2 regions of the Streptomyces sp. Je 1-332 genome follow, and region 2 is predicted to be linked to the other one. Evidence: riboswitches for the same ligand, from Rfam matches in the RefSeq annotation. Region 2 holds a riboswitch; the other holds the start of a gene.

Evidence for each region. A riboswitch is a leader RNA that binds a small molecule or an ion and turns the genes downstream of it on or off. The one in region 2 is predicted to bind cyclic di-AMP.
Region 1: another riboswitch for cyclic di-AMP. It lies ahead of ABXJ52_RS17465 (M23 family metallopeptidase); the one in region 2 lies ahead of ABXJ52_RS28105 (M23 family metallopeptidase).

Annotation. Positions count from the first base shown of each region.
Region 1 covers NZ_CP160402.1:3,880,309-3,888,206, forward strand. The annotation lists gene lhgO (L-2-hydroxyglutarate oxidase) at 1-729, shown strand, start outside; gene trmB (tRNA (guanosine(46)-N7)-methyltransferase TrmB) at 990-1,775, shown strand; gene ABXJ52_RS17455 (PrsW family glutamic-type intramembrane protease) at 1,886-3,262, shown strand; gene ABXJ52_RS17460 (aldo/keto reductase) at 3,259-4,203, opposite strand; gene ABXJ52_RS17465 (M23 family metallopeptidase) at 4,381-5,445, opposite strand; cyclic di-AMP (ydaO/yuaA leader) riboswitch at 5,457-5,603, opposite strand; gene ABXJ52_RS17470 (PP2C family protein-serine/threonine phosphatase) at 5,806-6,960, opposite strand; tRNA gene ABXJ52_RS17475 (tRNA-Met) at 7,071-7,144, opposite strand; gene ABXJ52_RS17480 (alginate lyase family protein) at 7,220-7,898, opposite strand, start outside.
Region 2 covers NZ_CP160402.1:6,203,563-6,211,460, reverse strand. The annotation lists gene ABXJ52_RS28120 (GNAT family N-acetyltransferase) at 1-181, opposite strand, end outside; gene ABXJ52_RS28115 (HPr family phosphocarrier protein) at 315-596, shown strand; gene ABXJ52_RS28110 (GntR family transcriptional regulator) at 739-1,425, opposite strand; gene ABXJ52_RS28105 (M23 family metallopeptidase) at 1,639-2,442, opposite strand; cyclic di-AMP (ydaO/yuaA leader) riboswitch at 2,455-2,617, opposite strand; gene ABXJ52_RS28100 (pitrilysin family protein) at 2,838-4,223, opposite strand; gene ABXJ52_RS28095 (pitrilysin family protein) at 4,220-5,566, opposite strand; gene ABXJ52_RS28090 (DNA topoisomerase IV subunit A) at 5,809-7,898, shown strand, end outside.

The sequences.
Region 1 (7,898 bases), 2.3 Mb from region 2:
GAGCACCTGGCGGACGCCTCCGGGGCGGATGTGCGGTACGGGGCGGAGGTCGTCCGCATCGACCGGCGCGCGACGCTCGGGGTGGCCGTCCGCACGGCCGACGGCTCGGTGGTGCGGGGAAAGGTCCTGGTCAACTGCGCGGGACTGCACTGCGACCGGGTGGCGATGCTGGCCGGTGACGACCCCGGGATGCGGATCGTGCCCTTCCGGGGGGAGTACTTCGACCTGGCGCGGCCCGATCTGGTGCGGGGCCTGGTGTATCCGGTCCCGGACCCGGCCTTCCCCTTCCTCGGGGTGCATCTGACGCGGGGCATCGGCGGCGGGGTCCACGTGGGTCCGAACGCCGTGCCGGCGCTGGCCCGCGAGGGGTACGGCTGGGGTGTGGTGCGGCCACTGGAGGTGGCGGGCACGCTGGGCTGGCCGGGGGCCTGGCGGATGGCCTCGCGGCACTGGCGGTACGGGGCGGGGGAGCTGCGGCGCTCCTTCTCCAAGGAGGCGTTCACCACGGCCGTGCGGAGGCTGCTGCCCGCGGTGACCTCGGATGATCTTGTGCCGGTGGCGGCGGGGGTGCGGGCGCAGGCCGTCTTGCGTGACGGGACGCTGGTGGACGATTTCCTCATCCGGGAGGGTGCGCGTGCCGTGCACGTCCTGAACGCCCCTTCGCCTGCGGCGACGGCCTCGCTCCCTATCGGGCGGGCGGTGGCTCGGCGGGTGCTGGCGCTGCTGTAGGGGCGGGCCCTGCGGGGCATTCCCCAATCCCGCCCCTTCCCGAAACTGGGGGCTCCGCCCCCAGACCCCCGCTCCTCAAACGCCGGAGGGGCTAATTTTCCCGCCCACCCACCCGATTGCCCCGCAGCGGAATTCGTTCTCAGCCCGTCCGGCGTTTGAGGACGAACTCGGCGGAGCCGGTGATGACGGCCACCGAGGCCCTCGCGCCGAGCGAGTTTTCGGGAAGGGGTGGGGTTGGGGACAGATAAAATCCCCCCACTGTGTCTGACTCACCCACCACCCCCAGCGCCCCCCGCCCGAAGGGCGAGCCCCGCTTCCCCGACGGGCCCTCGCCCGACCCCGCGGGCTCACACTTCGAGCGAAGGATCCGCAGCTTCCAGCCCCGCAGGAGCCGCGTCACCACAAGCCAGGCGGACGCGCTCCAGCGGCTGTGGCCCAAGTGGGGCCTGGACATCGACGGACAGCGCATGCTCGACCTCGTCGAGCTGTTCGGCACCGAGCAAGCCGAGCTCCCCGTCGTACTGGAGATCGGCTTCGGCATGGGCGAGGCCACCGCCCAGATGGCCGCCGACGACCCCGACACCGGCATCCTCGCCGTGGACGTGCACACCCCGGGCCAGGGAAACCTCCTCGGCCTCGCCGAGCGGAACAACCTCACCAACATCCGCGTCGCGAACGGCGACGCCGTCATCCTGCTCCGCGAAATGCTCCCGCCCGGCTCCCTCGACGGCCTCCGCGTCTACTTCCCCGACCCCTGGCCCAAGGCCCGCCACCACAAGCGCCGCATCATCCAGCCCGACTTCCTCGACCTCGCCGCACCCCGCCTCAAGCCCGGCGCCCTGCTGCACTGCGCGACCGACTGGGAGCCGTACGCCGAGCAGATGCTGGACGTGCTCACCGCGCACCCCGCGTTCGAGAACACCCAGCCCGACGGCGGGTACGCGCCCCGCCCCTCCTTCCGCCCCCTCACCCGCTTCGAGGGCCAGGGCCTGGACAAGGGACACGTCGTCCACGACCTGCTGTTCCGCCGGACATCCGGCAGGTAAGGCCGAGACGCCCGACAGCAGGACTGAGATACCCGGCCAGGACTGAGATACCGGCCACCTGGCCCGAGGCACCGTCGCGGCCCACCCCCGTCCCTCGTTAGGGTCAACGGGTGGCCACCCCTTCTCCGCTCCCGCACCCGACGCCCCCCGCAGGGCCCGCCGGGCTGCGGCACGCGCGCTGGTGGCAACGCCGGGCGATACGCGCGGCCGCCCTGGTCACCCTGCTCGCCCTGTCGGGCCTCGTCATCCTGGCCCTGGTCAGGGAACAGACCGGCACCGAAGGCTTCCTGGTCGGGCTCGGCCTCGCGACGCTGCCCGTGCCGCTCCTGGTGGCCGCCTTCCGCTGGCTGCAACGGGTCCAGCCGGGCCCCTGGCGGAATCTGCTCTTCGCCTTCGCCTGGGGGGCCTGCGCCGCCGCCCTCATAGCCATCGTCGCGAACAGCTTCGCGACCCGCTGGATAGCCACCGCCACGGCTGACCCCACCAGCGCGGACACCCTCGGCGCCACGGTCATAGCGCCGATCGTCGAGGAGAGCGCGAAAGCAGCGGCCGTCCTGCTCGTCTTCCTCTTCCGCAGACGCGAGTTCACCGGCATCGTCGACGGCGTGGTGATCGCCGGAGTGACCGCGACCGGCTTCGCGTTCACCGAGAACATCCTTTATCTCGGCAGCGCCTTCGGCGCCGACCAGCTCAACGGCGGCACCGGGCTCGCGTCCGTGACGGCGGCGACCTTCTTCGTGCGCGTCGTGATGTCGCCCTTCGCGCACCCGCTGTTCACGGTGCTCACCGGCATCGGCTTCGGTGTCGCCGCCCTCAGCGCCGACCGGCAGAACTGGCGCCGCGTCGTGCTCCCCCTCGGCGGACTGCTCCTCGCGATGGGCCTGCACGCCCTGTGGAACGGCTCGGCCGGCTTCGGGGACTACGGCTTCTTCGCCGTGTACGCGACGTTCATGCTCCCCGCGTTCGGACTGCTCACCTGGCTGGTGATCTGGATCAGGCAGCGCGGCCTGCGCATCGTGCGCGCCGAACTGCCCGCGTACGCCATCGCCGGCTGGCTCACCGCGCCCGAGCCCTACGCCCTCGGCACGATGCGCGCCCGCACCCTCGCCCGCGACTACGCCTCGTACACCCAGGGCAAGGCGGCGGCGCGCACGGTCGCGCAGTACGAGACGTACGCGACGTCTCTCGCGCTCCTGCGCCACCGCGGGCGCCGGGGCAAGGCGGGCGCCGACTTCGTCGTGCGGGAGCGGGAGTTGCTGCACGCGCTGTGGGAGCGCCGCGAGGCCGCCCGGCCCGCCCTGGCCTACGCGGCGCAGGCGACGGCACCGGTGCTCGTACCGATGCCGCCTCCCTACGGATACCGGCAGCCACACGGACACCAGCAGCCGTACGGATACCAACAGCCCCACCCCCAGCAGCACCCGTACGGATATCCGTACGCCCAGCCGGCGATGCCCTACCCCGCGTACAACCCCTATCGCGGCTAGGCGGAAGCCGCCGTGAGCGCCGAGACCTCGGCCTCCGTCAGTTCGAGCTCTCCCACCGCGAGCAGCGCGGGCAGCTGTTCGACCGTACGGGCCGAGGCGATCGGCGCCGCCACCGTCGGCTGCGCGGCGAGCCACGCGAGGGCCACGGTCGCGAGCTCGGCGCCGCGCGCCTGGGCGATCTCGTCGAGGGCGGCGAGCACGCGCAGACCACGGTCGGTGTCCAGGTGCTTGCCCGCGCCCTCGGCCCGCGCGCTGTCGACCTGCGCTCCCGGGCGGTACTTGCCGGTCAGGAAGCCGGAGGCGAGCGCGTAGTACGGGACGGCGGCCAGGCCGGAGCGCGAGGCGACCTGCTCCAGCGGGCCCTCGTACGTGTCGCGCGAGACGAGGTTGTAGTGCGGCTGAAGGACGGAGTAGCGCGCGAGGCCCTCGCGGTCGGAGAAGTCGAGGAACTCCTGGAGCCGCTCGGGGGTCACGTTCGACGCGGCGATGGCGCGCACCTTGCCGGACGTCACCAGCTCGTCGAGGGCGCCGATGATCTCCTCGACGGAGACGGCCGGGTCGTCGTAGTGCGTGTAGAAGAGGTCGATGTAGTCGGTGCGCAGGCGGCGCAGCGACTCCTCGACTCCGGACTTGATGGTCTTCGCGGACAGGCCCTTGTAGTCGGGGTGTGCGCCGACCTTGGTGGCGAGCACGACGTCGGAGCGGTTGCCGCGCGCGGCGAGCCAGTTGCCGATGACCGTCTCGGACTCGCCGCCCTCGTTGCCGGGCACCCAGGCCGAGTAGACGTCGGCGGTGTCGACGAAGTTGCCGCCCGCGGCGGTGTACGCGTCGAGCACGGAGAAGGACTGCGCCTCGTCGGCCGTCCAGCCGAAGACGTTGCCGCCCAGGGCGAGCGGGAAGACCTCGAGGTCGGACGAGCCAAGCTTGCGGAGAGAAGTCATACGGGGCTCAACGCCTGTACGGACCACGGAATTCCGCCCACCGGGACGCCGATTCCATCCGTGCACGGGCAGCGGGCACGCCGAACCGGCAGCCCTGACGTCGGGGGGTTGTCGCCAGGACCGCCGGGGTTCCGGATTACCTCAGAGAGATCAGAGGGATCAGAGGGGTCAGAGGAATCAGAGGGACTGGCCCTTGCCGCGCAGCCACGCCGCCGGGTCGACCCCGGTGGCGTCGCCGCCCGGGTGGACCTCCATGTGGAGGTGCGCGCCGGTGACGTTGCCGGTGGCTCCGACACGGCCGATGGTCTCGCCGGTGGTGACCTTCTGGCCCGCGCTGACGTTCATCGAGGACTGGTGGCAGAACCAGACCTCGGTGCCGTCGTCGAGTTCGAGGACCGTGCGGTAGCCGTACGCCCCCGCCCAGCCGGCCTCCTTGATGGTGCCGGAGTGGACGGCCTTGATGGGCGTGCCCGTCGGAGCCGCGAAGTCCAGGCCGGTGTGGTAGCCGGAGGACCACATGGAGCCGGGCTGACCGAAGGTACCGGTGAGCGTGTACGAGGCGACGGGAAGGGTGTAGCTCTTCGCGAGCTTGGCCAGGCGCTCCGCCTCGGCCTTCTTCTTCGCGGCTGCCTTCTCGGCGGCGATCTTCTTCTCGGCCGCGGTCTGCTTGGCGGCGGCCTGCGCGGCGGCCTCCTTGACGGCAGCCTCTTCGGCCGCCTTCTGGACCGCGTCGTCCGCCTGGTCCTGCTGGTTCTCGGCCTGCTCCATGATGCGGGCCCGCAGTGCCTCGCCCGCGTCCGTGGTGCCCTGCTCGGCGTCGGTGGTGCTGACACCGGCGGCGCTGAGAGGCGCTGCGGCCACGGCCACGTTCTGGCCCGCGGCGGCGGAGTCGTCGGAGCCATCGGATATCAAGGCCCCCACGCCCGGAAGCGACTTGGCCTCCGGCAGCGAGTCCGTGACGGCCGAGACGTCCGGCATCTCGATGGCCACCGGGGGCTTGCCGCCCTGCGCGGTGGCCATGCCGCCCGCGCCGACGGCGGCGATGACGCCTACGCCGAGAACCGTGGAGCTGCGGGCGAGCCCGCCGCCGCCCCGCTTGTGGACGCGGTGCCTGCCGCGGACGGGACGGATGGACTCCTCGGTGGGGTTCCATTCCTCCCAGGAAGAATCATCGTCGTACCCACCGAAATCGTCATCATTCGGTACGTACACGCCTTGGGGGGCAGGGCGGTTGGACGCCACTGGGGCGCACTCCTTTCCTTCCTTCTCGCCTACCGGGTTAGCTGACGGGTTCGGAGCAGGAAGGTCTCCTACGAACATCTGGCACGGATGCACAGATGCCCGATTCACCCCAATTAGTGGTTCCCCGGCTCCCTTTCGGGATTAGGCGCGTGCGCACGGAGCCGACTCGAGTGACGGCTGGGACGACCGCGCTGCGTTATCGAACGTTAATAGACAGCAGGGCCGTATTCCAAGCTGTTCCGGCTGATCGTTAGCGGCTTCGGCCCGTACTTATCGGGACACCGGGGTCCGGAACGGGGCGAGTTGCCCTCACTTCTTCACACACCGGAGCTTCACATTTCCTTGACAGTGCGTCAGTTGTTATGCGGAGTGGTGTCCTTCGGTCACGGCTGGTGACATCGGCCGCCGCACCGCGAGCAGCGCCATGTCGTCGGTCCCTCCGCCGCCGGTGTGCCGCCGCACTTCCTCGACGAGTGTCGCCAGGAGCGCGTCGGGGCCGTGCGGCCCCGGGAAGATCCGGCCGCCGAGCCGAGCGGCGGGGTTGTAGAACTCGCCGCGGGCGTCACGCGCCTCGGAGAGCCCGTCGGTGTAGAGCAGCAGCATCGCCCCCGGCGGGAACTCCGTCTCGTCCGCGCGGTCCGGCCAGGCGCCCAGTTCTCCCATACCGAGCGGCAGCGCGGGCTCGGTGGCGGACAGGACGCACAGCCGGCCGTCACCGCGCAGGAGCAGCGGCCCCGGGTGCCCGCGGTTGATCAGGCGCACCAGACCGTCGCCGTGCGGGATCTCGGCGAGCACGGCGGTGGTGAACCCCTCGAAGGCGTCGAGCCCGTCGCGCCGCGTGCCCTCCCGCGCGAGTGCGCGCTCCAGGCGCTGTGCCACGGCTTCCAGCGTCGCCTCCTGCTCGGCGGCCTCCCGGAACGCCCCGATCACGACGGCGACGGCCGCCACCGCGCCCATGCCCTTTCCCCGCACGTCGCCGACGATGACGCGTACGCCGTGCGGTGTGTCCTGCACGGCGTACAGGTCACCGCCGATGAAGGCGTCGGCCTCCGCCGCCTCGTACCGCGCCGCGACGTCGAGACCGCCGATCCGTGGGTCCGGCTGCGGCAGTACGGCGCGCTGGGCGACCTCGGCGATGGAGCGGGCGGAGGCGAGCTGCTTGTCGCTGCGGCGCACGACGCGGTTGATGACGACGGCGAGGACGGCGACGGTCGCCACCGTGATCAGTTCGGTGACGGCCTCGACGTCGGTGGTGGTGCTGGTCTTGAAGTGCAGGGCGAGCACCGCGGCGCAGGAGCCGACGCCGATGAGGGCGGTGCTGATCAGCGAGTAGAAGGGCGCCGCGACGAGCGGGGCGGCCGTGAAGAGGGGCACGGCGGTGAACCTGGGCGGGGTCGACGCGTCGTAGACGATCCCGACGACGATGAGCAGCAGGGGGAGAGCCCGCACGAGCGCCCGCTCGTGCCGGACATCGGGACGCTTACCGCCCCCGCCGTTTCCTCCTCGCTGCCCCACTCACTCAGGGTTCCCGGCGCGGCGGCTCGGGGCGACCGGTGTGGGCCGAGCGGGTCATGAAAAGACCGAAGGCCCGGATCCATTTCTGGATCCGGGCCTTCGGTTTTTAGTAGCGGGGACAGGATTTGAACCTGCGACCTCTGGGTTATGAGCCCAGCGAGCTACCGAGCTGCTCCACCCCGCGCCGTTGAATGCAACTCTACGCCATCAGAGGGAGTGAAAGCGAACCGGCTGCGCGGCGGTCGCTCACCCAGCCCGCTCAGGCGTTCTCCGCGTGCGTCAGCGTCTCCCAGGCGACGAACAGGTCGTCCGTCCCCTCGGGCCGCTGCTCGACCGTGAGCCTCTGCGTCTGGGGCAGGTCCAGCTTCAGCCGCTCGCGCAGGTGGTTGAGGCCGACCTCCGTGTCGGGCCCCATGTCACGCTGCACCCGGCCGCCGCACAGCCAGTCGGGCGCCTTGGCGCCCAGCTGGTACGTGGAGTGGAATTCCAGCGCGGCCCGTAGCCGCTCCTTGACCTCGCCGTACAGGTCGACGCCCTGATGCCAGGCGGTCTCCGCGATGTGCGCGGTGGCCGCGAGCGAGTAGCTGGCGTGCTTGAAGTTCCGGCACGTCTCCTGGGAGAGCCCGTCGGCGAAGGTCTTCTGCCCGAACCAGTACTTCTGGAGCTTCTCCGGAGTGTTGATGCCGCTGCCCGCGGGCGAGACGGGAAGCGGGCCGTCCGACTCCAGGTAGAAGTAGGCGGGCACCCGGGTCCTGAAGTGCGTCACCGCCTTCTCGAAGGACTCGTGGTCGTCGAGGAAGACCGCCATGCTGATGGTCGCGTCCGCCATCAGGAGATCCCAGTTGCCGTTGAAATCGACGGCGCCTTCGCGCACTTGGGGCAGATAGGCGTTGCGCAGCATCCGCTCGAAGCGCAGGAGTTCGCCGTCGGTCCAGCCG
Region 2 (7,898 bases):
GGGGGTAGGGCGCGAAGAAGCGGTAGTACTTCGACTCGTCCGAGACCTGCTCGTAGAAGCTGACCAGGCGGTCCGCGTCCTCGGCCGTGATCGGCCTGATCCGGGCGGTGCCTCCGTCACGCAGGACGACGTCGGCTTCCCAGTGGGAGGGGTATGCGTGCCGGTCCGACGGGGTCTGCATGGGCCCAGAGTACGGGTCGCGGCGGCGCCGCGACCGGGGCAGGCTAGGAGACGTCGAACGGCCGGCGGAGCACTCGTGACGGCATGAGACACTGGTCTAGACAACTGTGAGTCATCTGGAAGGGCAGCAACACATGGCTGAGCGCCGCGTCAACGTCGGCTGGGCCGAGGGCCTCCACGCCCGACCCGCCTCCATCTTCGTCCGCGCGGCCACCGCCGCCGGCGTCCCCGTGACGATCGCCAAGGCTGACGGCAACCCCGTGAACGCCGCCTCCATGCTCGCGGTGCTCGGTCTGGGCGCGCAGGGCGGCGAGGAGATCACCCTCGCCTCCGACGCCGAGGGCGCGGACGCCGCTCTCGACCGTCTGGCGAAGCTGGTCGCGGACGGCCTTGAGGAGCTTCCCGAGACCGTCTGATAAAGACTGGAACTCATACGCTGAAGGGCCTGCCCCGAAATAGGGGTTGGCCCTTCAGTGTTTTCTTGCCGCTATTCGGGCAGCAGAAATAATGCCCCGCCCAATAGCGCTTCTATGCACTTCTTTGTATACGGCGCCTCTGTTAAAGCCGAAGACCCGCTGTGTTTACGGAAGGTTGCGAACCCCTCACACCGGAAAGCTGGCGCACGAAGCGCGGCCGGTGCGCGGAGGCCGTCCGCTCCACGTGCTGAGCGGTGAGCGCACGGGCCCGCTCCGCGTCCCCGCGGGCGACCGCGTCGACGATCGCGGCGTGCTCCGCCCAGGCCTCGGCGGGGGCGGCCGTCGCCTCGACCACGTACATCCACGCGATCTTGTGCCGGAGCTGGGTGAGCAGTGCCGTGAGGCCGGGGCTGCCGGACGCCTGGGCGAGCGTCTCGTGGAACCAGCCGTCCAGGGAGCGCAGATCCTCGCTCCGACCGTGCCTCGATCGCTCCTGGCCGAGCCTGACGAGGCCGCGCAGGACCTTCAGGTGCGCCTCCGTGCGGCGCTGTGCGGCGCGGGCCGCGCCCAGCGGCTCCAGGAGCGCGCGGACCTCCAGGAGGTCGGCAGCGTCCCGCTCGGTGGGCTCGGCGACGCACGCGCCCGCGTGCCGGCGCGTGACGACGAAGCCCTCGGCCTCCAGGGTGCGCAGGGCCTCGCGGACAGGGACGCGGGAGACTCCGTAGCGGCGCGCGAGCAGTTCCTCGGTGAGCCGGCCGCCCCGTTCGTAGACACCGGAGACGATGTCGTCCCGGATGGCCGTGCATACCGAGTGCGCGGGAATGTGCATGACTGACCTCCGCCTTAATCCCCGCGAAACGCGGTCGATCGACGCCTGCTCGGCGACTCTATTGCAGAGCGGCCGAATTTCCGACGGTCGGCCGAAATCCGGGGATACTTTTGGCCAACGGAGATACGGGAACGGCGAAAGCCCCGGCTCTCGACGAACCGGGGCTTTCGGTGAATCAGGTGCGCTTCGTGCGACCGCCTTGGATCTCCGGGATCAGACGTTGACGCCGTGCGAGCGGAGGTAGGAGACCGGGTCGATGTCCGTGCCGTAGTCCGCGCCGGTGCGGGCCTCGAAGTGCAGGTGCGGGCCGCTGGAGTTGCCGGTGGAGCCGGAGAGGCCGATCTGCTGGCCCGGAGTGACCGCCTGGCCGACCGTGACACCGAGGGACGACATGTGGCCGTACTGGGTGTACGTGCCGTCGTTCATCTTGATGACCACGTTGTTGCCGTAGGCGCCGCCCCAGCCGGCCTCCACGACGGTGCCGGAGCCGACCGCGTGGACCGAGGTGCCGGACGCGGCGTGGAAGTCGACGCCGGTGTGGCTGCCGGAGGACCACATGGCGCCACCGGTCTGGTAGCCCGTGGAGATGGTCGAGCCGGTGATCGGCGACACGTAGCTGTTGAGGCGCTTGCGCTCGGCCTCGCGCGCGGCACGCTCCTTGGCCTCGCGCTCCTTCTTGGCCTTGGCCTTCGCCGCGGCCTCGGCCTTGCGCTTGGCCTCCTCGGCCTTCTTCTTGGCGGCCTCTTCGGCCTTCTTGGCCGCTGCGGCGTCGTCGGCGGCCTGCTGCTGGGCAGCGGCCTGCGCGTCGACGCTCTGGGCGAGCGAGTCGCCCACGGAGATCGCCTGGGTGAGGCCGGTGTGCTGGGGAGTCACCGCGTCGTCGGCGGCGAGCGCCGGAGCGGCCAGGCCTCCGATGACACCGGTGGTGGTGAGGGCGGCGACGCCCGCCACGTTCGCGGTCGTACGCGTGAGGCGGCTCGGGCGACGGTGCTTCCCGGTGGCACGGGTGAACGCCATGAAGCGGCTGATCCTTTCCTTCCTTCTCGCCTACCGGGTTAGCTGACGGGTTCGGAGCAGGAAGGTCTCCTACGGGTCCCTCACCTCACGGCGAGGTTCCCGATTCACCCCAAGGGACATGTGGGTCCCCGGCTCCCCTGGCTCGCGCCGTACGGGGACTCGGCGATGACTGTCCGGTGCCGCGGGCGCGGCGTACTGCATGACGAACAGCCGGACCAGACGCTAAGCGGGTCATCTTTCAAACGACAAACGGATCAGAGCTTTTGTAGCGCACGCCACAGGTCAGACACGTAACCTCCATACCAATTCGGACATATGAGGACCCCAGTAGCGTTTTCTCGCCACCGGGGCCCCGATATGTCCTGACTGTCACTCAGTCCGCGCGCACCCCGCGCTCACCCCGTGACCACACTCACTTCACCGATACCGAGCGCCCTGACGGGCTCCTCGATCTGCGAAGCGTCTCCGACGAGCACCGTCACCAGACGGTCCACGGGGAAGGCGCTCACCACGGCGGCGGTGGCCTCCACGGTGCCGGTCTCGGCCAACTGGCGGTACAGCTGGGCCTGGAAGTCGTCCGGCAGGTGCTGCTCGACCTGGTCGGCGAGGGTGGCCGCGACGGACGCCGCCATCTCGTACTTGAGCGGGGCCACGCCCACCAGATTTTGCACGGCGACGTCGCGCTCGGCGTCCGTGAGGCCGTCGGCCGCGAGGGTGCGCAGGACCTTCCACAGGTCGTCGAGGGCCGGACCGGTGGACTCGGTGTCCACGGAGCCGCTGATGGCGAGCATCGCCGCGCCGCTGCCGTCCGGAGCGGAACGCAGGACCTGGGCGAACGACCGTACGCCGTAGGTGTATCCCTTCTCCTCGCGCAGGACGCGGTCCAGGCGTGAGGTGAGGGTGCCGCCCAGGCAGTACGTGCCGAGCACCTGGGCGGGCCAGACGCGGTCGTGCCGGTCCGGGCCCACGCGGCCGATGAGCAACTGCGTCTGGACGGCTCCCGGGCGGTCCACGATGACGACACGTCCGGTGTCGTCCGCGGTCACCGGGGGCACCGGACGCGGCTCGGCGGTGCCACCCGTCCAGGCGCCGATGGTGTCGGCGAGAACGGCGTCCAGGTCGACGCCGGTCAGGTCGCCCACGATCACGGCGGTCGCCGTCGCGGGACGCACGTGCTTCTCGTAGAAGGTGCGCACGGCGGCCGAGTCGATGGCCGTGACCGTCTCCTCGGTGCCCTGGCGGGGGCGCGACATGCGGGAGGTCGCCGGGAAGAGCTGCCGGGACAGCTCCTTTGCGGCGCGGCGCCCCGGGTTCGCTGCCTCGTGCGGGATCTCGTCCAGGCGGTTGCGTACGAGGCGTTCGATCTCGCTGTCCGCGAAGGCGGGGGCCCGCAGGGCGTCGGAGAGCAGGCCGAGCGCCTTCGGGAGGCGCGAGAGCGGGACTTCGAGGGAGACCCGGACGCCGGGGTGGTCGGCGTGCGCGTCCATGGTGGCGCCGCAGCGGTCGAGTTCGGCGGCGAAGTCCTCGGCGGAGTGCTTGTCGGTGCCTTCGTTGAAGGCCCTCGCCATGATCGTGGCGACGCCGTCCAGGCCCGCGGGCTCGGCTTCGAGCGGCGCCTCGAGGTGGACCTCCACGGCGACGACCTGCTGGCCGGGGCGGTGGCAACGCAGCACGGTGAGGCCGTTGTCCAGGGTGGCGCGCTCGGGCGCGGGGAAGGCCCACGGCCGTGCGGTGCCCGCCTGGGGCTGCGGGTGGAACTGCATCGTTGCGGCCTCGCTCACTTCGCCGCCTCCTCTTCGTCCTCGTCGGTGGCTTCGTCGGCCTCGGGGGCGATGGGTTCGTACACGAGCACCGCGCGGTTGTCGGGCCGCAGGCGGGCCGCCGCGGCCGCCTTGACCTCTTCGGCGGTGACCTCCAGGACGCGCTTGACGGCGGTGAGGGCGAGCTGCGGGTCACCGAACAGGACGGCGTACCGGCAGAGTTCGTCCGCGCGGCCGGAGACCGTGGAGAGGCGGTCGAGCCACTCGCGCTCCAGCTGTGCCTGGGCGCGCTCCATCTCCTCGTCGGTGGGGCCCTCTTCCGCGAAGCGGGCGAGCTCCTCGTCGACGGCGGCCTCGATGACCGGGACCTCCACGTCGCCCGACGTCTTCACGTCCAGCCAGCCGAGCGAGGGGGCTCCGGCAAGCCGCAGCAGGCCGAACCCGGCCGCCACGGCGGTGCGGTCGCGGCGCACGAGGCGGTTGTAGAGGCGGGACGACTCGCCGCTGCCGAGGACCGTGAGCGCCAGGTCGGCCGCGTCGCACGCGCGCGTGCCGTCCTCCGGGAGGCGGTAGGCGGCCATCAGGGCGCGGGCCGGGACCTCTTCCTCGACGACCTCGCGCAGCTCCTTGCCGATGATGTCGGGCAGCGAGCCGTCGCGCGGCGGCTGCTTGCCGTCGTGCGAGGGGATCGACCCGAAGTACTTCTCCACCCAGGCGAGCGTCTGCTCCGGGTCGATGTCGCCGACGACCGAAAGGACCGCGTTGTTGGGCGCGTAGTACGTACGGAAGAAGTGCCGCGCGTCCTCCAGCGTCGCCGCGTCCAGGTCCGCCATGGAGCCGATCGGGGTGTGGTGGTAGGGGTGGCCCTCGGGGTACGAGAGGGCGGTCAGCTTCTCGAACGCCGTGCCGTACGGGACGTTGTCGTAGCGCTGGCGGCGCTCGTTCTTGACGACGTCCCGCTGATTCTCCATGGATTCTTCGTCGAGCGCGGAGAGCAGCGAGCCCATGCGGTCGGCTTCCAGCCACAGGGCCAGCTCGAGCTGGTGTGTGGGCATCGTCTCGAAGTAGTTGGTGCGCTCGAAGCTCGTGGTGCCGTTGAGCGAACCGCCGGCGCCCTGGACCAGCTCGAAGTGGCCGTTGCCCTGCACCTGCTTCGAGCCCTGGAACATGAGGTGCTCGAAGAGGTGCGCGAGGCCCGTACGCCCCTTGACCTCGTGGCGCGAGCCGACGTCGTACCAGAGGCAGACCGCGGCGACCGGGGTCAGGTGGTCCTCGGAGAGCACCACGCGCAGGCCGTTGGCCAGCCGGTGCTCGGTCGCTGTCAGGCCGCCGGAGCCGGCCTCGGCTGTGGCCGTGTGACCCATGGGCATGTACGTCCCTTCGATCGCGAAAAGCTGGAAATTCTGCCAGTCCTGCCACTGTATGCAAGCGTGCTGACAACCGGCGAAGTTCCCGCTCCGCGCTCGGCGTAGTCGTGGTCGAAGTCCGGGTCGTGGTCGGCGTTGTCAGTGGGACAGTCCACAATGGTCGGCGTCAGATCCCGTTGATGGTCGGCGTCAGATCTTGTTGATGCCCTGGCAGACACCGAGAAGGAGCCGCAGCAGCGATGGCCCGCCGCAGCACGAAGACCCCGCAGCCCGACGAGTCGTTCGAGGAGAAGATCCTCGACATCGACGTCGTCGACGAGATGCAGGGCTCCTTCCTCGAGTACGCGTATTCGGTCATCTACTCGCGCGCCCTGCCGGACGCCCGCGACGGCATGAAGCCGGTGCACCGCCGGATCGTCTACCAGATGAACGAGATGGGCCTGCGCCCCGACCGCGGCTATGTGAAGTGCGCCCGCGTCGTCGGCGAGGTCATGGGTAAGTTGCACCCGCACGGCGACGCCTCGATCTACGACGCCCTGGTGCGCATGGCCCAGCCCTTCTCCATGCGTCTGCCCCTGGTGGACGGCCACGGCAACTTCGGCTCGCTCGGCAACGACGACCCGCCGGCCGCCATGCGGTACACCGAGTGCAAGATGGCCGACGCGACGTCCCTGATGACGGAGTCGATCGACGAGAACACCGTCGACTTCGAGTCGAACTACGACGGCCAGGAGCAGGAGCCGGTCACCCTGCCGGCGGCCTATCCGAACCTTTTGGTCAACGGCGCTTCGGGCATCGCCGTCGGCATGGCGACGAACATGCCGCCGCACAACCTCGGCGAGGTCATCGCCGCCGCCCGCCACCTGATCAAGCACCCCGGGGCCGACCTGGAGACGCTGATGCGTTTCGTGCCGGGCCCGGACCTCCCCACGGGTGGCCGGATCGTCGGCCTGTCCGGGGTCAAGGACGCGTACGAATCAGGGCGCGGCACCTTCAAGATCCGCGCGACGGTGGCCGTGGAGAACGTGACGGCGCGCCGCAAGGGCCTGGTCGTGACCGAACTGCCCTTCTCCGTGGGCCCCGAGAAGGTCATCTCGAAGATCAAGGACCTGGTCGGCTCGAAGAAGCTGCAGGGCATCGCCGACGTCAAGGACCTCACCGACCGCTCGCACGGCCTGCGCCTGGTCATCGAGATCAAGAACGGCTTCGTCCCGGAGGCCGTCCTGGAGCAGCTGTACAAACTGACGCCGATGGAGGAGTCCTTCGGCATCAACAACGTGGCCCTGGTGGACGGTCAGCCCCTCACGCTCGGCCTCAAGGAGCTGCTCGAGGTCTATCTCGACCACCGCTTCAATGTCGTGCGCCGCCGCAGCGAGTTCCGCCGCGGCAAGAAGCAGGCCAGGCTGCACCTGGTGGAGGGGCTTCTGGTCGCTCTCCTGGACATCGACGAGGTCATCCGCCTCATCCGCTCCAGCGACAACTCCGGGCAGGCCAAGGAGCGCCTGATGGAGCGCTTCTCGCTGAGCGAGGTCCAGACGCAGTACATCCTCGACACGCCGCTGCGCCGCCTCACCAAGTTCGACCGCATCGAGCTGGAGTCCGAGCGCGACAAGCTCAACGCCGAGATCGAGGAGCTGACCCGCATCCTGGATTCGGACGCGGAGCTGCGCAAGCTGGTCTCGTCCGAACTGGCCGCCGTGGCCAAGAAGTTCGGCACGGACCGGCGCACGGTCCTCCTGGAGTCCGCGAGCACCCCGGCGCCCACGGTCTCGCTTCAGGTGGCCGACGACCCGTGCCGCGTGCTCCTCTCCTCGACGGGCCTCCTCGCCCGTACGGCCAACGGCGACCCGTTCGCCGAGAGCGACACCAAGCGCGTCAAGCACGACGTGATCGTCTCCGCCGTCCCGGCGACCGCGCGCGGCGAGGTCGGCGCGGTGACGTCCGAGGGACGGCTCTTGCGCCTCTCCGTAGTGGATCTGCCGCAGCTCCCGGAGACGCACGCGGCACCGAACCTCTCCGGAGGAGCACCTGTCTCGGAACTGCTCTCCCTGGAGGCGGACGAGAAGCTGATCTGCCTGATGACCCTGGACGAGTCCTCGCCGGGCCTCGCCCTCGGCACGGCGCAGGGCGTGGTCAAGCGCGTGGTGCCGGACTATCCGTCCAACAAGGAAGAGCTCGAGGTCATCACCCTCAGGGACGGTGACCGGATCGTCGGTGCGGCCGAGCTGCGCACGGGCGAGGAGGACCTGGTGTTCATCACGGACGACGCACAGCTCCTGCGTTACCAGGCATCGCAGGTGCGCCCGCAGGGGCGGCCCGCGGGCGGCAT